DNA from 2 places in the Luteibacter sp. 3190 genome. Region 1 is predicted to be linked to the other one. Evidence: predicted binding sites of a transcription regulator. Region 1 holds the regulator's gene; the other holds the start of a gene.

Region 1 (7,262 bases):
CCGCGACCGCCAAAACCGCCGTTCTCGAAGGCGGCATGGCCATACTGGTCGTACGCCGCGCGCTTCTGCGCATCGGACAGCACGTCGTAGGCCTCTTTGGCTTCCTTGAATTTGTCGATCGCTTCCGGATCGTCCGGATTGCGGTCGGGGTGGTACTTCATCGCGACGCGACGAAAGGTCTTCTTGAGGTCGCCCTCCGTCACGGTGCGTTCGACACCGAGGACTTCGTAGTAGTCGCGCTTGCTCATCGCGGGTGTGCTTTCCCTGGACGGACGAACGCGCCGACTGGAAACCCCTCGGCGCGATCGGTCCGGTCAACTGTTGGCCACGCGCCGCGGGCATCCACCCGCGGCGCTTCGTTGCTGATCGGACGACTTACTTGTGGTCGTCCTTGACCTCGGTGAACTCGGCATCGACCACGTCGTCCGGCTGGGCCGAACCGCCGCCCGGCGCCGACTGCTGCGCGGTGTCCTGCGCGCCGCCCGACTGGGCCGCCGCCGCGAGCGACTGGGCCGCCTGCTCGAGGTTCGCAATCTTCGACTCGATGGCGTCCTTGTCCTCGCCCGTCAGCGCCTTCTCCAGGTCGGAAACGGCGCCGTCGATGGTGGCGAGCTGATCGGCCGGGATCTTCCCGCCGTGCTCCTTCAGCTGGCTACGCGTGGCGTGGACGAGCTGGTCGCCACGGTTGCGCACCTGCACGAGGTCGTGGAACTTCTTGTCTTCCTCGCGATTCGCCTCGGCGTCCGCGACCATGCGCTGGATCTCGTCTTCCGAGAGGCCCGAACCGGCCTTGATCTCGATCTTCTGTTCCTTGCCGGTGTCCTTGTCCTTCGCCGACACGTGCAGGATGCCGTTGGCGTCGATGTCGAAGGTCACTTCGATCTGCGGCGTGCCGCGCGGCGCCGGGCGGATGCCCTGCAGGTCGAACTTGCCGAGCGACTTGTTGGCGTTGGCGCGCTCGCGCTCGCCCTGCAGCACGTGCACGGTGACCGCGGTCTGGTTGTCATCGGCCGTGGAGAAGACCTGCGAGGCCTTGGTCGGCACCGTGGTGTTCTTCTCGATGAGCTTGGTCATCACGCCGCCCATCGTCTCGATACCGAGCGACAGCGGGGTCACGTCGAGGAGCAGGACGTCCTTGACCGAACCGCCCAGCACGCCACCCTGGATCGCGGCGCCGACGGCGACGGCTTCATCCGGGTTGACGTCCTTGCGCGCTTCCTTGCCGAAGAAGTCCTTCACGGCTTCCTGCACCTTCGGCATGCGGGTCTGGCCACCGACGAGGATCACCTCGTTGATGTCCGACACGCGCAGGCCGGCGTCGTTCAGCGCGGTGCGGCAGGGTTCGATCGTGCCCTTGACGAGGTCTTCCACCAGCGACTCGAGCTTGGCGCGGGTCAGCTTGATGTTGAGGTGCTTCGGACCCGAGGCATCGGCCGTCACGTACGGCAGGTTGACGTCCGTCTGGTGCGCCGACGACAGCTCGATCTTCGCGCGCTCGGCGGCGTCCTTCAGACGCTGCAGCGCGAGCTGGTCCTGGCGCAGGTCGATGCCCTGCTCCTTCTTGAACTCTTCGACGAGGTAGTCGATGACGCGGTTGTCGAAGTCTTCGCCACCCAGGAAGGTGTTGCCGTTGGTCGAGAGCACTTCGAACTGCTTCTCGCCGTCGACGTTGGCGATCTCGATGATCGAGACGTCGAACGTGCCGCCGCCGAGGTCGTACACCGCGATCTTGCGATCGCCCGTGGCCGTCTTGTCGAGACCGTAGGCCAGCGCGGCCGCCGTCGGCTCGTTGATGATGCGCTTGACGTCGAGACCGGCGATCTTGCCGGCGTCCTTGGTCGCCTGGCGCTGGCTGTCGTTGAAGTATGCCGGGACGGTGATGACCGCCTCGGTGACGGCCTCACCGAGGAAATCCTCGGCCGTCTTCTTCATCTTCATCAGCACCTTCGAGGAGATCTCCTGCGGCGCCATCTTCTTGCCGTCGGCCGTCTGCACCCACGCGTCGCCGTTCTCATGCGCGACGATGGCGTACGGGACGAGCTTGATGTCCTTCTGCACTTCCGCGTCGGTGAACTTGCGGCCGATGAGGCGCTTCACCGCGTAGAAGGTGTTCTTCGGATTGGTGACGCTCTGGCGCTTGGCCGGCGCACCGACCAGGACCTCGTTGTCCTTGGTGAACGCGACGATGGACGGCGTGGTGCGATCGCCTTCCGCGTTTTCGATGACGCGCGCGGTCGTACCTTCCATCACTGCGACGCAGGAGTTGGTCGTACCGAGGTCGATGCCGATGATCTTGGCCATTGAAGTTACTCCGTATTCCTAAGCGGCCCCCGCGGCCGCGACTGTTTGTGAAGTGGGGCCCGGCCCCATCGATTCAATACCTTGTGAGACTCCCCGGCGGCGCGGAACACGCGACGCGCGGGGCTTCGTTCAGTTGTCGCGCACCACGGCGACGAGCGCCGGACGCAGCAGACGATCGTTGAGCACGAACCCCTTCTGGACGACGGCCACCACGGTGCCCGGCGCGTGCTCGTTCGACTCGACCGAGCTGATCGCCTGGTGGTGTTCCGGGTTGAACGGCTGGTGCAGCGGATCGACCACGCTCAGGCCGTTGCCCTGGGTGACCTTCTCCAGCTGCTTGAGCGTCAGCTCCAGGCCTTCGCGCAGCGTCTTCGCATCGGCCGACTCGTTGGTCAGGCCGAGCGCGATGCCGTCGTAAACCGGCAGCAGCTCGCCGAGCAGCTTCTCGTTGGCGAAGCGACGGGCCTGGTCGAGGTCGCGCTGGAGGCGACGGCGCTGGTTCTCGATCTCCGCCCGCTCGCGCAGCACGGTCTCGCGCGCGCTGGCGAGCTCGGACTCGAGGGCGCCAAGCTTCGCGGTGAGCGCGTCGAGATCGGCATTCATGCCTTCGGCCGCGCCGCCGTCCTGCGCCGTATCCGGCACGTGGGGATCGTTGTTCTGCATGCTTACTCCAAATGTCAGCTTACCGGCCCGCTCCATGGAGCGGCCGAACATTCGCGGGAAATTACTAAACCCGCCTCCCGAGGCGGTTTATGAGGTCGCCGCGGCGCGATTCAAGGCGTCGCTGAGCAATCCCGCCGTGGCCTGGACCACCGGAATCACCCGCTCATATGCCATACGCGTCGGTCCAATAACTCCGATCGCGCCGAGCATGCGGCCGTTCGTGCCGTAGGTGGCGGTGACGATGCTGCATCCGTCGAGGGCGGAGAAACCGGACTCCTCGCCGATGAACAGGCGCACGCCGGGCGCCTTGACGCACATTTCCATCAGCTGGAGCAGGTCGCGCTTCTGCTGGAAGGCGTCGAAGAGGTCGCGGAGCCGGTCGATGTCGGCCAGCTCGGAATAGCCCATCAGGTTCGTCTGCCCGCTGACGAGGACGTCGTCGGCGTCATCGCTCGCGAACGAGGCGGTGGCCAGTTCGACGGCGGCCGCCAGCATGCGGTTCAGCTCGCCACCCGCCTCGCGCAGTTCGGAGGCCAGGTGGGCGCGGATGTCCGCCAGGCGGAAGCCGGCGAACTGCGCATTGAGGTAGTTGGCCGCCTGCTCGAGCTCGCTGGCGTCGATCGGCCGGGCGAGCTGAACTACGCGGTTCTGGACCTGGTTGTCGGAGAACACCAGGATCACCAGCACGCGGGCGTCGGGCAACGAGACGAAATCGATGTGGCGCAGCGGGAAGTCGCCCTGGCGCGGCACGGTGACCACGCCGGCGAAGTGGGTCATCGCCGAAAGCAGGTTGGAGACGTTGCCGAGCAGGTCGCGCGTGGTCGTCTGGTGCGGCGGCAGCCCGCCCTGCAGACGGGCCATCTCGTCGCGCGGCAGCGGTTTCAGTTCCAGCAGGCTGTCGACGAAGAGACGGAGGCCGCGCGGCGTCGGGATGCGGCCTGCCGACGTATGCGGCGACGCGACCAGCCCGGCGTCCTCGAGGTCGGCCATGATGTTGCGGATGGTCGCCGGGCTGACTTCCAGGCCGGAGGACCGCGCCAGCGTGCGCGAGCCGACGGGTTCGCCGTCGGACAGGTATTGGGAGATCAGGGTCCGCAGCAGCCGGCGCGCGCGAGCATCGATGTCGTGACCGGAGAACGGATTCATGCGCCTGGGCGGGTGGTGGAGGGATCGGATCAGCGCGCTATCAATAAGGTCTGGGGCTCCGGCTTGCAAGTCTCGGCTTCTGCGACGCCGCTGCCGCTACAATCGGCGCGATTCCATCCGCCACCACCGGTGCCCATGCTCACCTCGCTCTACGTCCGCCAGTTCGCCGTCGTCGAAGAAGCCGAGGTGGCCTTCGGCCCGGGCCTCACCGTGGTCAGCGGCGAGACCGGCGCCGGCAAGTCGCTGCTGGTGGACGCCCTGATGCTGCTCGCGGGCGCGCGCGCCGACAGCGGCATGGTCCGCTCGGGCTCCGACCGCGCCGAGCTGGCCGCCGAATTCGACCTCGCCGGCCTGCCCGAAGCGCTCGACTGGCTGCGCCAGGAAGAACTGGACGACGGCGAGACCTGCCAGCTGCGCCGCGTGATCCGCACCGAAGGCAGCTCGCGCGGCTGGATCAACGGGCGCCCGGCCAGCCTCGCGCAGATGTCGGCGCTGGCGGCGCTGATCGTCGAGATCCACGGCCAGCACGAACACCAGGCGCTGCTCTCGCGCCAGCACCAGATGGCGCTGCTCGACGCCTACGCGGGTAACGAGGCTCTGCTCGCCGACGTGCGCGAGACCGCGCGCGCCTGGCGCGAGGCCGTGTCGCGCATCCGCGCGCTCTCGGGTGGCGACGATCGCGAGCACCAGATCGACCTGCTCAGCCACGAACTCGAGGAACTGGACCGCTGGGCGCTCGCGCCCGCCGCACTGGAAGACCTCGAGACGCAGCATCGCCGCCTCGCCAACGCGGGCCGCCTGGCCGAGGGCGCGAACGGCGTGGTCGAGATGCTCGACGGCGAAAGCGAGTTCGCCATCGGCCGCGCCCTGCTCCGCGCCCACGCCGAGCTCTCGCGGCTGGCCGAGCTCGACGCCACGCTCGCCCCGACGCTGGAACTGCTCGACAGCGCGCAGATCCAGGTCGGCGAAGCGGTCGACGGCCTCAGCCGCTACGCGCAGGACGTCGAACTCGACCCCGAGCGCCTCGCCGAGGTCGACACCCACCTCACCCATCTGCACGATCTCTCGCGCCGCTACCGGCTGCCGATCGAGGAACTGACGGCGAAGGCCGAGGAACTGCGCGGGCGCCTGGCCGAGCTCGAAGGCGCGGGCGACGCGCTCGAACGCCTCGGGCGCGAGCGCGACCGCCTGCGCACGGCGTGGGACGCCGCCGCCACCGCCCTGTCCACCGCCCGCCGCGACGCCGCCTCGCGCCTCGGCACGGCCGTCGCCGCGCTGATGGGCGAACTCGGCATGGCCGGCGGCCGCCTGGAGGTCTCGCTGGAACCGGCCGAAGCCGACGATCCGGATCCGCAAGGCCGCGAGCGTTGCGAGCTTCTCGTCAGCGCCAACCCCGGCCAGCCTCCGCGTCCGCTGCGCAAGGTGGCTTCGGGCGGCGAACTCGCCCGCATCAGCCTCGCGATCGAAGTCGCCACGCTGGGCAACGACAACATCGGCTGCATGATCTTCGACGAGGTCGACACCGGCATCGGCGGCGCCGTGGCCGAAGTGGTCGGCCAGAAACTACGGGCGCTCGGCGAGCGCGTGCAGGTGCTGTGCGTCACGCACCTGCCACAGGTCGCCGCGCAGGGTCATTCGCACCTGAAGGTCGCCAAGGAAAGCGACGGCGAAGCCACCCGCACCCGCATCCATTCGCTGGACGCCGCCGGCCGCCGCGACGAACTCAGCCGCATGCTCGGCGGCGTGGAAATCACGAAGGAAACCCGCGCGCACGCGAAGAAGATGCTGGACAAGGCGCAAGGCTGAAGCCCCTCCCTTGTGGGAGCGGCCTCGGCCGCGCCAGCTTTTCGCGGAGCGCTTCAGGGCCTGTTCCGTTCGGCGAAGAGCGGTCGCGGCCAGGTCCGCTCCCACATGGTGGTCAGGCGCGGATCAGGCCGCGCTCCTGCGCCATCCGGTACAGATCCAGCTCCGACCCGGCGTTGAGCTTGTTCATCACCGCCGCACGGTGGATGTAGATCGTCTTCTGCCCGATCCCGAGTTCGGCAGCCACCTGCTTCGGCGCGCGGCCGGCCGCCAGCAGCAGGAACACCTCGCGCTCGCGTGCCGTGAGCCGGTTGAACGGATCGAGGTCGGCGGTGGTGCGACCCGAACGACGCTCCCGCAGGTCCGAACTCAGGTATTGGTCGCCCCCGAGCACCGAGCGTACGGCCGCCACGAGTTCCTCCGGCGCGACGCCCTTGGTCACGTAACCGCGCGCGCCGCGACGCAAGGCCTCGGACACGTAAGGCTCGCCGTCGTGCATGCTCAGCACGACGATCTTCATGCCCGGCGCGATGCTGCCCAGATGTTCGATCAACGGCAGCCCGCTGCCGTCGGGCAACGAGAGATCCACCGCGACCAGATCCGGCCGGTGCTGGGTGACCGCGTCGACCGCCTCGTCGGCGTTGCGGGCTTCGGCGACGACGTCCAGATCCGGTTCCAGCTCGATGAGCCGCTTGAAACCCTCTCGAACGATGGCGTGGTCATCTACAAGGACGATTCTTGGCATGGACAGAATGTAGCAGGCTCTCCCGACGCGTGCGTATGGGCTCGCCCGATGCGTCAGCCCGCCTCATGCGCCGTGTAACATTCTGGAATGCGCTTACTCGGCTCCTCCCGCTTCGCCGGCCCCCTCTTCGCCATCGCCTATGCGCTCGCATGGGTGATGCTCTGGCCGACCGAGCAGCCCTACTGGGTGCTGCCCTTCGGCCTTCGCTTCGGCGCCCTGCTGCTGATGCGCACGCGGGACTGGTTCTGGATCCTCGGCGCCGAGATGTTCGCCAGCGCGTTCTGCGAATGGCGCAGCGGCCTTCCCATCGGCGGCGCGGGTTTCGTGCTCGGCGACGCGCCGGAACCGCTGATGGTGGCCGCCTGCCTCTGGCTGCTGCGGCGCGCCCACCTGCACGCCAGCCTCAACACCCCCGAGGACGTCGCGCGCCTGCTGCTCTCGGCGATGGTCACGGCCACGGTCGCCACCGCGGGCAATGCCGCGATGATGGCCTCGATGCACCCGGCCGCCCCGGTGGAGATGCTCGGCACCACCTTCGGCAGCGACCTGCTCGGCGATTACCTCGGCGTGCTGCTGGTCGTGCCGGTCATGGTGCTGGTGTTCC
Region 2 (7,262 bases), on a different contig from region 1:
CGCGATCATCGCGAACATCACCGCCTCGGCCATCGGCACGAAGAGGAAGCGCGCGACGCCTTCGAGGAAAAACATCGGCACGAACACGATGCAGATGCACAGCAGCGAGACGAAGGCCGGCGTCACGATCTGCGCGGCGCCGTCCAGGATCGCCGTCTCGACGTCCTTGCCCTGCTCCAGGTGCCAGTTGATGTTCTCGATGGTCACCGTGGCGTCGTCGACGAGGATGCCCACCGCGAGCGCGAGGCCGCCGAGCGTCATGATGTTCATCGTCTCGCCGATCGCGGACAGCGCGGCGATGGAGCCGAGGATCGCCAGCGGAATCGACGTCGCGATGATGATCGTGGAGCGCCAGCTGCCGAGGAACAGCAGGATCATCAGGCTCGTCAGCGCGGCGGCGATCACGCCCTCGCGTGCCACGCCTTCGATGGCGCCGCTGACGAACAGCGACTGGTCGCCGATCGGGGCGATCTTGAGGTTCGGCGGCAGCGCGTCCTTCATGGCGGCGGCGCGGTCCTTGATGCCCTTGATAATCGCCAGCGTCGACGCCGAGCCGTTCTTCAGCACCGTCATCAGCACCGAGCGGTCGCCGTCGACGTGCACGATGTTGGTCTGCGGCGGCGAGCCGTCGCGAACGTGGGCGACGTCGCGGATGTACACGGTCGCGCCGTTGACCACCTTGATCGGCAGGTTGCCGAGCTCGTCGATGTCCGAGGGCGAGTTGTTCAGCTGCAGCGTGTATTCGTAGCGCCCGATCTTCTGCGTGCCGACGGGCGTGATGAGGTTCTGCGCCGCGAGCGCGTTGGCGACGTCCTGCGCGGACAGGCCGCGCGCCTGCAGCGCCGGCGGGTCGATGTCGATCTGCACCTGGCGGGTCTTGCCGCCGTACGGATAAGGGATCGCCGCGCCCGGCACGGAGACCAGCTGCGGGCGGATGATGTTCTGGCCGAGGTCGGCGAGGTTCTGCTCGGTAAGCCCCTGGCCCGACAGCGCCAGCTGGATGATCGGCACCGTCGACGCGCTGTAGTTGAGGATCAGCGGCGGCGTCGTTCCCTGCGGCAACTGGCGCAGCAGCGTCTGCGCCACCGCCGTCACCTGCGCGTTGGCCGTGCGGATGTCCACCGTGGGCTGGAAGAAGATCTTGACGATGCCGAAGCCCTGGATCGAGTTCGCCTCGATGTGCTCGACGTCGTTCACCGTGGTCGTGAGCACGCGCTCGAACGGCGACGACACGCGACCGGCCATCTGGTCGGCCGGGAGGCCCGTGTACTGCCAGACCACCGCGATCACGGGAATCTTGATGTCGGGGAAGATGTCCGTCGGCGTGCGCAGCGCCGCCAGCGGTCCCACGATCAGGATCAGCAGGGCGAGGACGACGAAGGTATACGGCCGCGTGAGAGCGATCCGGACGATGCCAATCATGGGGGACGGATTCCGAGCGCGATGTTGCGTCGCGGCGAATTCTGCGCCCCTGCGCTTTTCCGGCGTAGTTAAGATTTATTTAGAAGGCCGCGATCAGGCGGCCGGGCAGCTCACCGAGAACACCGCGCCGCGCTCGTCGCCGCCGACCGACATGGAGTAGCCGTGCAGGCGCACGATGGCGCTGACGATCGCGAGTCCCAGGCCGCAGCCGGGCTTGGCGCGGGTCTCGTCGGCCCGGTAGAACCGGCGGAACACCGCCTCGCGCTCGTCGGGCGGGATGCCGGGGCCGGTGTCGGCGATGTCCACGCGCGCGCCGCCGTTCGCATCGGTGGACGCGACGAGTCGCACCGCGCCGCCATTCGGCGTGAACTTGATGGCGTTGCCGACGAGGTTCGCGAAGGCCTCGAACATCAGCTGCGGATCGCCGCGCAGCGGCGGAAGCTTGCCCACCGTCAGTTCGAAGGACTGCCCGCGATCCTCCGCGAGCGGCGCGTAGAACTCATGCACGTTCTGCAGCACGGCGCCAAGGTCCATCGAGGCGAAGCAGGCGCTGCGCTGGCGGTCTTCGAGCTCGGAAACGCGCAGCAGCGCGCGGAAACGGCCGAGCACCGTGTCGATCTCGGCGACGCACGCTTCGAGCTGTTCGCCCTCGGGCCTGCCCTCGAACTGCTGCTGCAGGCGGTAGAGCCGCGTCCGCATGCGTGTCAGCGGCGTGCGCAGGTCGTGGGCGATGTTGTCCGTCACGCCTTTGACCTCGCCGAGCAGGCGCTCGATCTCCGTCAGCGTCGTGTTGACCGTGGCAGCGAGCAGATCCACTTCGTCGCCACTGCGACTGACCGGCAGGCGCACGCTGAGGTCGCCCTCGCGGATCGGCTCCATCGCCTGCTGGATCGCGCGGATGCGACGCGCCGGGCCACGTGCGATGAGCACGCCGCCGAGGAGGCCGGGAATCAGCGTGAGCGTCAGGCCCCAGAGCGCGCCACGGCGGATGATGGCGCCGAGGCTGTCGATCGTGGTGCTCTCCTTCGCGACGACGAGGCGCTCGCCGCCGGGAAGCACGCGGGTGATGGCACGTGCGCGCGCGCCGTCGAGCTTGCGCCCGGGGCTGTCGAGCGTCGCGTTGACCGACTGCACGACGCCGTCTTCCGTGAGCTGCTTCGGCACCGACGCGATGTTGCCGGCCACGCGCCTGCCCTGCGCGTCGAACAGGCCGACCCACATGTAACCCTGGATGTCGATCTCGCTCGCCGCTTCCACCGTGGCCGGCAGCCGGTGCGTATCGGTGTTCTCCAGATAATGGATGCGGGCGACGAGCATCTGGTCGACGACGTTGCTCAGGTAGCGCGACGCCTCCCACTGCACGACGCCCAGCAGCATCACGCACCAGATGGCGAAGAGCGCGCCATAGATGATGATCAGGCGCGAGGTGGCGGAACGCCAGGCGTCAGTCAGCGGGCGCAAGGACATACCCCGAGCCGCGCACGGTGCGGATGAGCGGCGACTGGCCGGCCCCGTCGATCTTGCGACGGAGGCGGCCGATGTGGACGTCGATCACGTTGGTACCCGGATCGAAATGAAAACCCCAGACGTGCTCGAAGATCATCTGCCGCGTCACCACCTGGCCCGCGTTGCGCATCAGGAATTCGAGCAGGCGGAACTCGGTGGGCAGCAGCGTCAGGGGCTGGCCGTTGCGCACGGCGTCGTGGCGCACGAGGTCGAGTTCGAGGTCGGCGACGCGCAGGCGGGTTTCGTTCGCGGCCGGACGACGACGGCGCAGCAGCACCTCGGCGCGCGCGGCCAGTTCGTCGGGAGCGAACGGCTTGGTGAGGTAGTCGTCGCCGCCGGCGCGAAGGCCGCGCACGCGCTCGTCGACGTCGGACAGCGCGCTGATCATCAGCACGGGCGTGTCCACGGCGCGCTCGCGCAGCTCGGACACGACGTCGATGCCGTCCATGCCGGGCAGCATGCGGTCGAGGGTGATGATGTCGAAGCCGTCCGCGAGCGCCCGCTGGAGGCCGTCGCGGCCGTTCGCGACCCACTCGGCGGTGAGACCATGCGCACCGAGCTCCGCGACGATGTCGCGGGCGGTCACTTCATCGTCTTCGATGACCAGGGCCCTGGGCATCCGGCTGCACTCCACCTTCGGAACCAACGGAAAACGGCCCCGCGCGAAGCACGGGGCCGTCCGGATGTTACGCCAATCGCTCCGGTCAGGCGGCGATGGCGACGCGCATCTTCTTCATGGCGTTCGCTTCGATCTGGCGGATACGCTCGGCCGACACGCCGTACTCGTCCGCGAGATCCTGCAGCGTGGCCTTGTTCTCCTCGGCCAGCCAGCGACGCTGGATGATGTCGCGCGAGCGCTCGTCCAGGTTGCTCAGGGCCGACGACAGCGCGCCCATCTGGTTGTTGCTGGCGTCTTCCTCGGCGAGGTTGTCGTACGGGTCGGCGCCTTCGTCGACCAGGAAGGCGGCCGGGGCCGGCTTCTCGTCGTCGTCCGCGTCGGTCGGCGCCTCGAAGCCGATGTCACGGCCCGAAAGACGCGACTCCATCTCGCGCACGGTGGCTTCCGGCACGCCCAGGTCGTTGGCGACCACGCGAACCTCTTCGGCGTTCATCCAGCCCAGGCGCTTCTTGCTCTTGCGCAGGTTGAAGAACAGCTTGCGCTGCGCCTTGGTGGTGGCGACCTTCACGATGCGCCAGTTGCGCAGGATGAACTCGTGCATTTCGGCACGGATCCAGTGGACCGCGAAGCTGACCAGGCGCACGCCCTGGTCCGGATCGAAACGCTTCACCGCCTTCATGAGGCCGATGTTGCCTTCCTGGATCAGGTCCGAGAGCTGCAGGCCGTAGCCGTTGTAGCCGCGCGCGACGTGGACCACGAAACGCAGGTGGGACATCACGAGCTGCTTGGCGGCGTCGAGATCGGCGTCGTCGTGGAAGCGGCGCGCCAGCGACTGCTCCTCGTCAAGGCTGAGCACCGGGATGCGATGGACGGCCGAGATATAGGAATCCAGACTGCCAACGACGCTCGGTAGCCCGTAGTTACGGGTGGCGAGGGCTTGGGACATGTGTGGAACCTCCTGAAAGTCTGTATGCAGATTAGCAGTCCCGGAATGAGAGTGCTAAGCCAGCCCGAAGTTCATCGGTTAACTGTACGCCATAGTACAGAAATACCGGGCAGGTGTCCAGAGGGAGGTTCGGGGCATTCAGGGGAGAGACGGCAAGCCCAGGCCGGGAACCGGAGAGGCTCCCAGCCAGGTGGCTGTTCCACATAGGAATATGGGTCTCCGCCGGACCAATTAAAGGGCGGCGATTTCCGGGCGCGGCGGCAACGACCAGTCGATCGGCTGCTCGCCGCGGGCTTCCAGCCAGGCGTTGGCCTGCGCGAAGTGCCCGCAGCCGAGGAAACCGCGGTGAGCCGAGAGAGGCGACGGATGCACGCTGCGGAGGATCAGGTGGCGCTTGCCGTCGATCAGCTGGCCCTTCTTCTGGGCGTGGCTGCCCCAGAGCATGAAGACCAGGCCGTCCCGCCCGCGGTTGAGCGCGTCGACGGCGGCGTCGGTGAAACCTTCCCAGCCCCTGCCCTGATGGGAACCCGCCTGCCCGGCCTCGACGGTCAGCACCGCGTTGAGCAGGAGGACGCCACGGTCGGCCCATGGCGTCAGACAGCCATGGTCCGGACGCGGGATGCCGAGGCAGGCCTCGATCTCCTTGAACATGTTCTGCAGCGAAGGCGGCACGCGCACGCCGGGGCGCACCGAAAAGCTCAGGCCATGCGCCTGCCCCGGCCCGTGGTACGGGTCCTGGCCGAGGATGACCACGCGGACCGCCTCGAACGGCGTGTGCGCGAAGGCGTTGAAGATCTCGGGGCCGGGCGGATAGATCTCCTTGCCGCGGGCCTTCTCCTCACGAAGGAACGCCGACAGCGCCAGCATGTCGGGACGGTCGAGGTAATCGCCGATCCGCGCCTTCCAGCTCGGCTCGAGCTTCACGCGGTCGTTCAATGTTCGATCCGGTCGCGGAGATGCAGGGCGACGCGCAGCTGGAAGAGCAGCTTGGTGATGAGCAGCTTCTCTTCCACCGGCTTCTCGACGAGGTCGTTGGCGCCGGCGCGCAGCAGCGCCGCCTGGTTCGCCGGGTTCTCGTCGCCGGTCATGATCAGCGTGGGCAGCTGGCCCTTGCCGTAGCCGAAGTCGTTGCGGATACGCTCGACGAGATCACCGCCGGTGAGCTCGCCCTTGAGGCTGACGTCGGTGAGCACGACGTCGGCGCCGACGTCACCCCGATCCCTGGCCGCGCGCAGGTGTTCGAGCGCGTCTTCGGCGCTGATGACGTGGTGCACGGTCAGGCCGTACTTCTCCATCATGCGCCGCGTGGCCAGCGCGACGACGCGGCTGTCTTCCACGTAAAGCACTTCACCTTCGGCGCCGCCCTCGGGGCGCACGTAGCCGCGGATGAACTCCGCGAGCGCGCCGAAGCCGAGCGACTTGTCGAAGTAGTCGGTGACGAACTCGCCGAGTTCGCGCCGGTGCAGGCGCGCCTCGACGTCGCCGGACACCACGACGATGGGCATGTAGATCTGCGGCGTGGCCTCGCGCACGAAGCGGGCGAGTTCCAGACCATCCATGTCGGGCAGGCGCAGGGCGACGGTCACGAAATCGAAGACGCCCTGCTGCAGTTCGGTCTGCGCTTCCGCGCCGGTGGCCGCACCGACGATTTCCACGCCGGGCACCTCGGCCGCGACGACGCGCGCGATCAGCTGCCGGACGACCTTGGAGCCGTCGACGAGCAGGATGCGTGGCGTGGCGCCGGCGACACCCGAACCGATGTGAGATCCCACCCTAAGCCCCCTTCGCTCTCAGCCCGCCGCGGCGCGGCGGATCTGCCTCGCACTGACGAGACGTGCGCCGAGCCACCCCAGCACGGCAGACGCGAAGGGTACCGAAAGCAGCAGCCACGCGGGGAGTGCGCCGAAGCTCACGCTGCCGTCGTACGCGGCGGCGAGCCGCCCGACCGGTCCGGCCATCGCGAGTTCCAGCACGACGGCCAGGGCGACGGCGAGCACGCCGGCGAGGAAGCCGAGCCAGATGCCGGCATACAGGTAAGGCCTGCGCACGAACGGACGGCTCGCGCCGATGAGTAGCAGCACGCCGATCTCGGCGCTGCGGCTCTGGATGTCCACGCGGATGGTGTTGCCGACGACCAGCAACGCGGCCACGCCCAGCAGCAACGCGAGCAATCCGACGGCGCGGCCACCGACGCCGACAAGGGCGTCGAGGCGCTGCCGCCACGCGCCGGTCTCCTGGACCATGTCGACGCCTGGCGTCGCCTTCATCGCCTCGACCAGCCGGTTGACGTCGTCCGCCGATAGCCCGGCCTTCGGCTGCACCGAGAGCACGTACGGCAAGGGGTTGGCGTCGAGCGACTGCAACGCGCCGGAGAAACCCTGCACTTCCGCCAGTTCGTCGAGGCCATCCTTCGGCGTCCGCACGACGATGTCGGCGACCTCGGGGCGTCCGCGCAGGGCGGAGGCCGCCGTCTCGGCGACGCCCGCGTTCTGCCCGGGCTTCAGGAAGGCGCTGATCGACTGGTTGCGGCCGAGGGCGTCGCCCATGCGCTGGACGTTGTCGAGCAGCAGGTAGAACGTCAGCGGAAGGGCGAGCGCCACGCCCATCACCGCGATGGTGAGCAGCGTGCCGAGCGGTCGCGCGCCGAGGCGGCGCAGGCTGATCGACATGCTCCACGCGTGGTGTTCGCGCCACGCGCCGACCTTGCGCGGCCCGCTGCGGCGGGTCGCTTCGGCCTCGGGCGTCTTGCGTGCGTCGCGGGCGGCGTTC

Evidence for each region. Region 1 encodes HrcA, which represses chaperone genes, less so after heat shock. Its sites were predicted from a motif close to TTNGCACTCNNNNNNNNNGAGTGCNAA; they were not measured.
Region 2: rpoH (RNA polymerase sigma factor RpoH) is a predicted target of HrcA. The motif match lies at 4,525-4,551, and genes of this name have one in related genera.

The regions. Positions count from the first base shown of each region.
Region 1 covers NZ_JAVDUO010000001.1:703,449-710,710, reverse strand. The annotation lists gene dnaJ (molecular chaperone DnaJ) at 1-248, opposite strand, end outside; gene dnaK (molecular chaperone DnaK) at 376-2,301, opposite strand; gene grpE (nucleotide exchange factor GrpE) at 2,431-2,964, opposite strand; gene hrcA (heat-inducible transcriptional repressor HrcA) at 3,052-4,110, opposite strand; gene recN (DNA repair protein RecN) at 4,246-5,916, shown strand; gene J2X58_RS03350 (response regulator transcription factor) at 6,029-6,658, opposite strand; gene J2X58_RS03345 (MASE1 domain-containing protein) at 6,746-7,262, shown strand, end outside.
Region 2 covers NZ_JAVDUO010000004.1:165,039-172,300, reverse strand. The annotation lists gene J2X58_RS16440 (efflux RND transporter permease subunit) at 1-1,422, opposite strand, end outside; gene J2X58_RS16435 (HAMP domain-containing sensor histidine kinase) at 1,516-2,889, opposite strand; gene J2X58_RS16430 (response regulator transcription factor) at 2,867-3,547, opposite strand; gene rpoH (RNA polymerase sigma factor RpoH) at 3,633-4,493, opposite strand; gene ung (uracil-DNA glycosylase) at 4,725-5,429, opposite strand; gene J2X58_RS16415 (response regulator) at 5,426-6,265, opposite strand; gene ftsX (permease-like cell division protein FtsX) at 6,284-7,262, opposite strand, start outside; gene ftsE (cell division ATP-binding protein FtsE) at 7,261-7,262, opposite strand, start outside.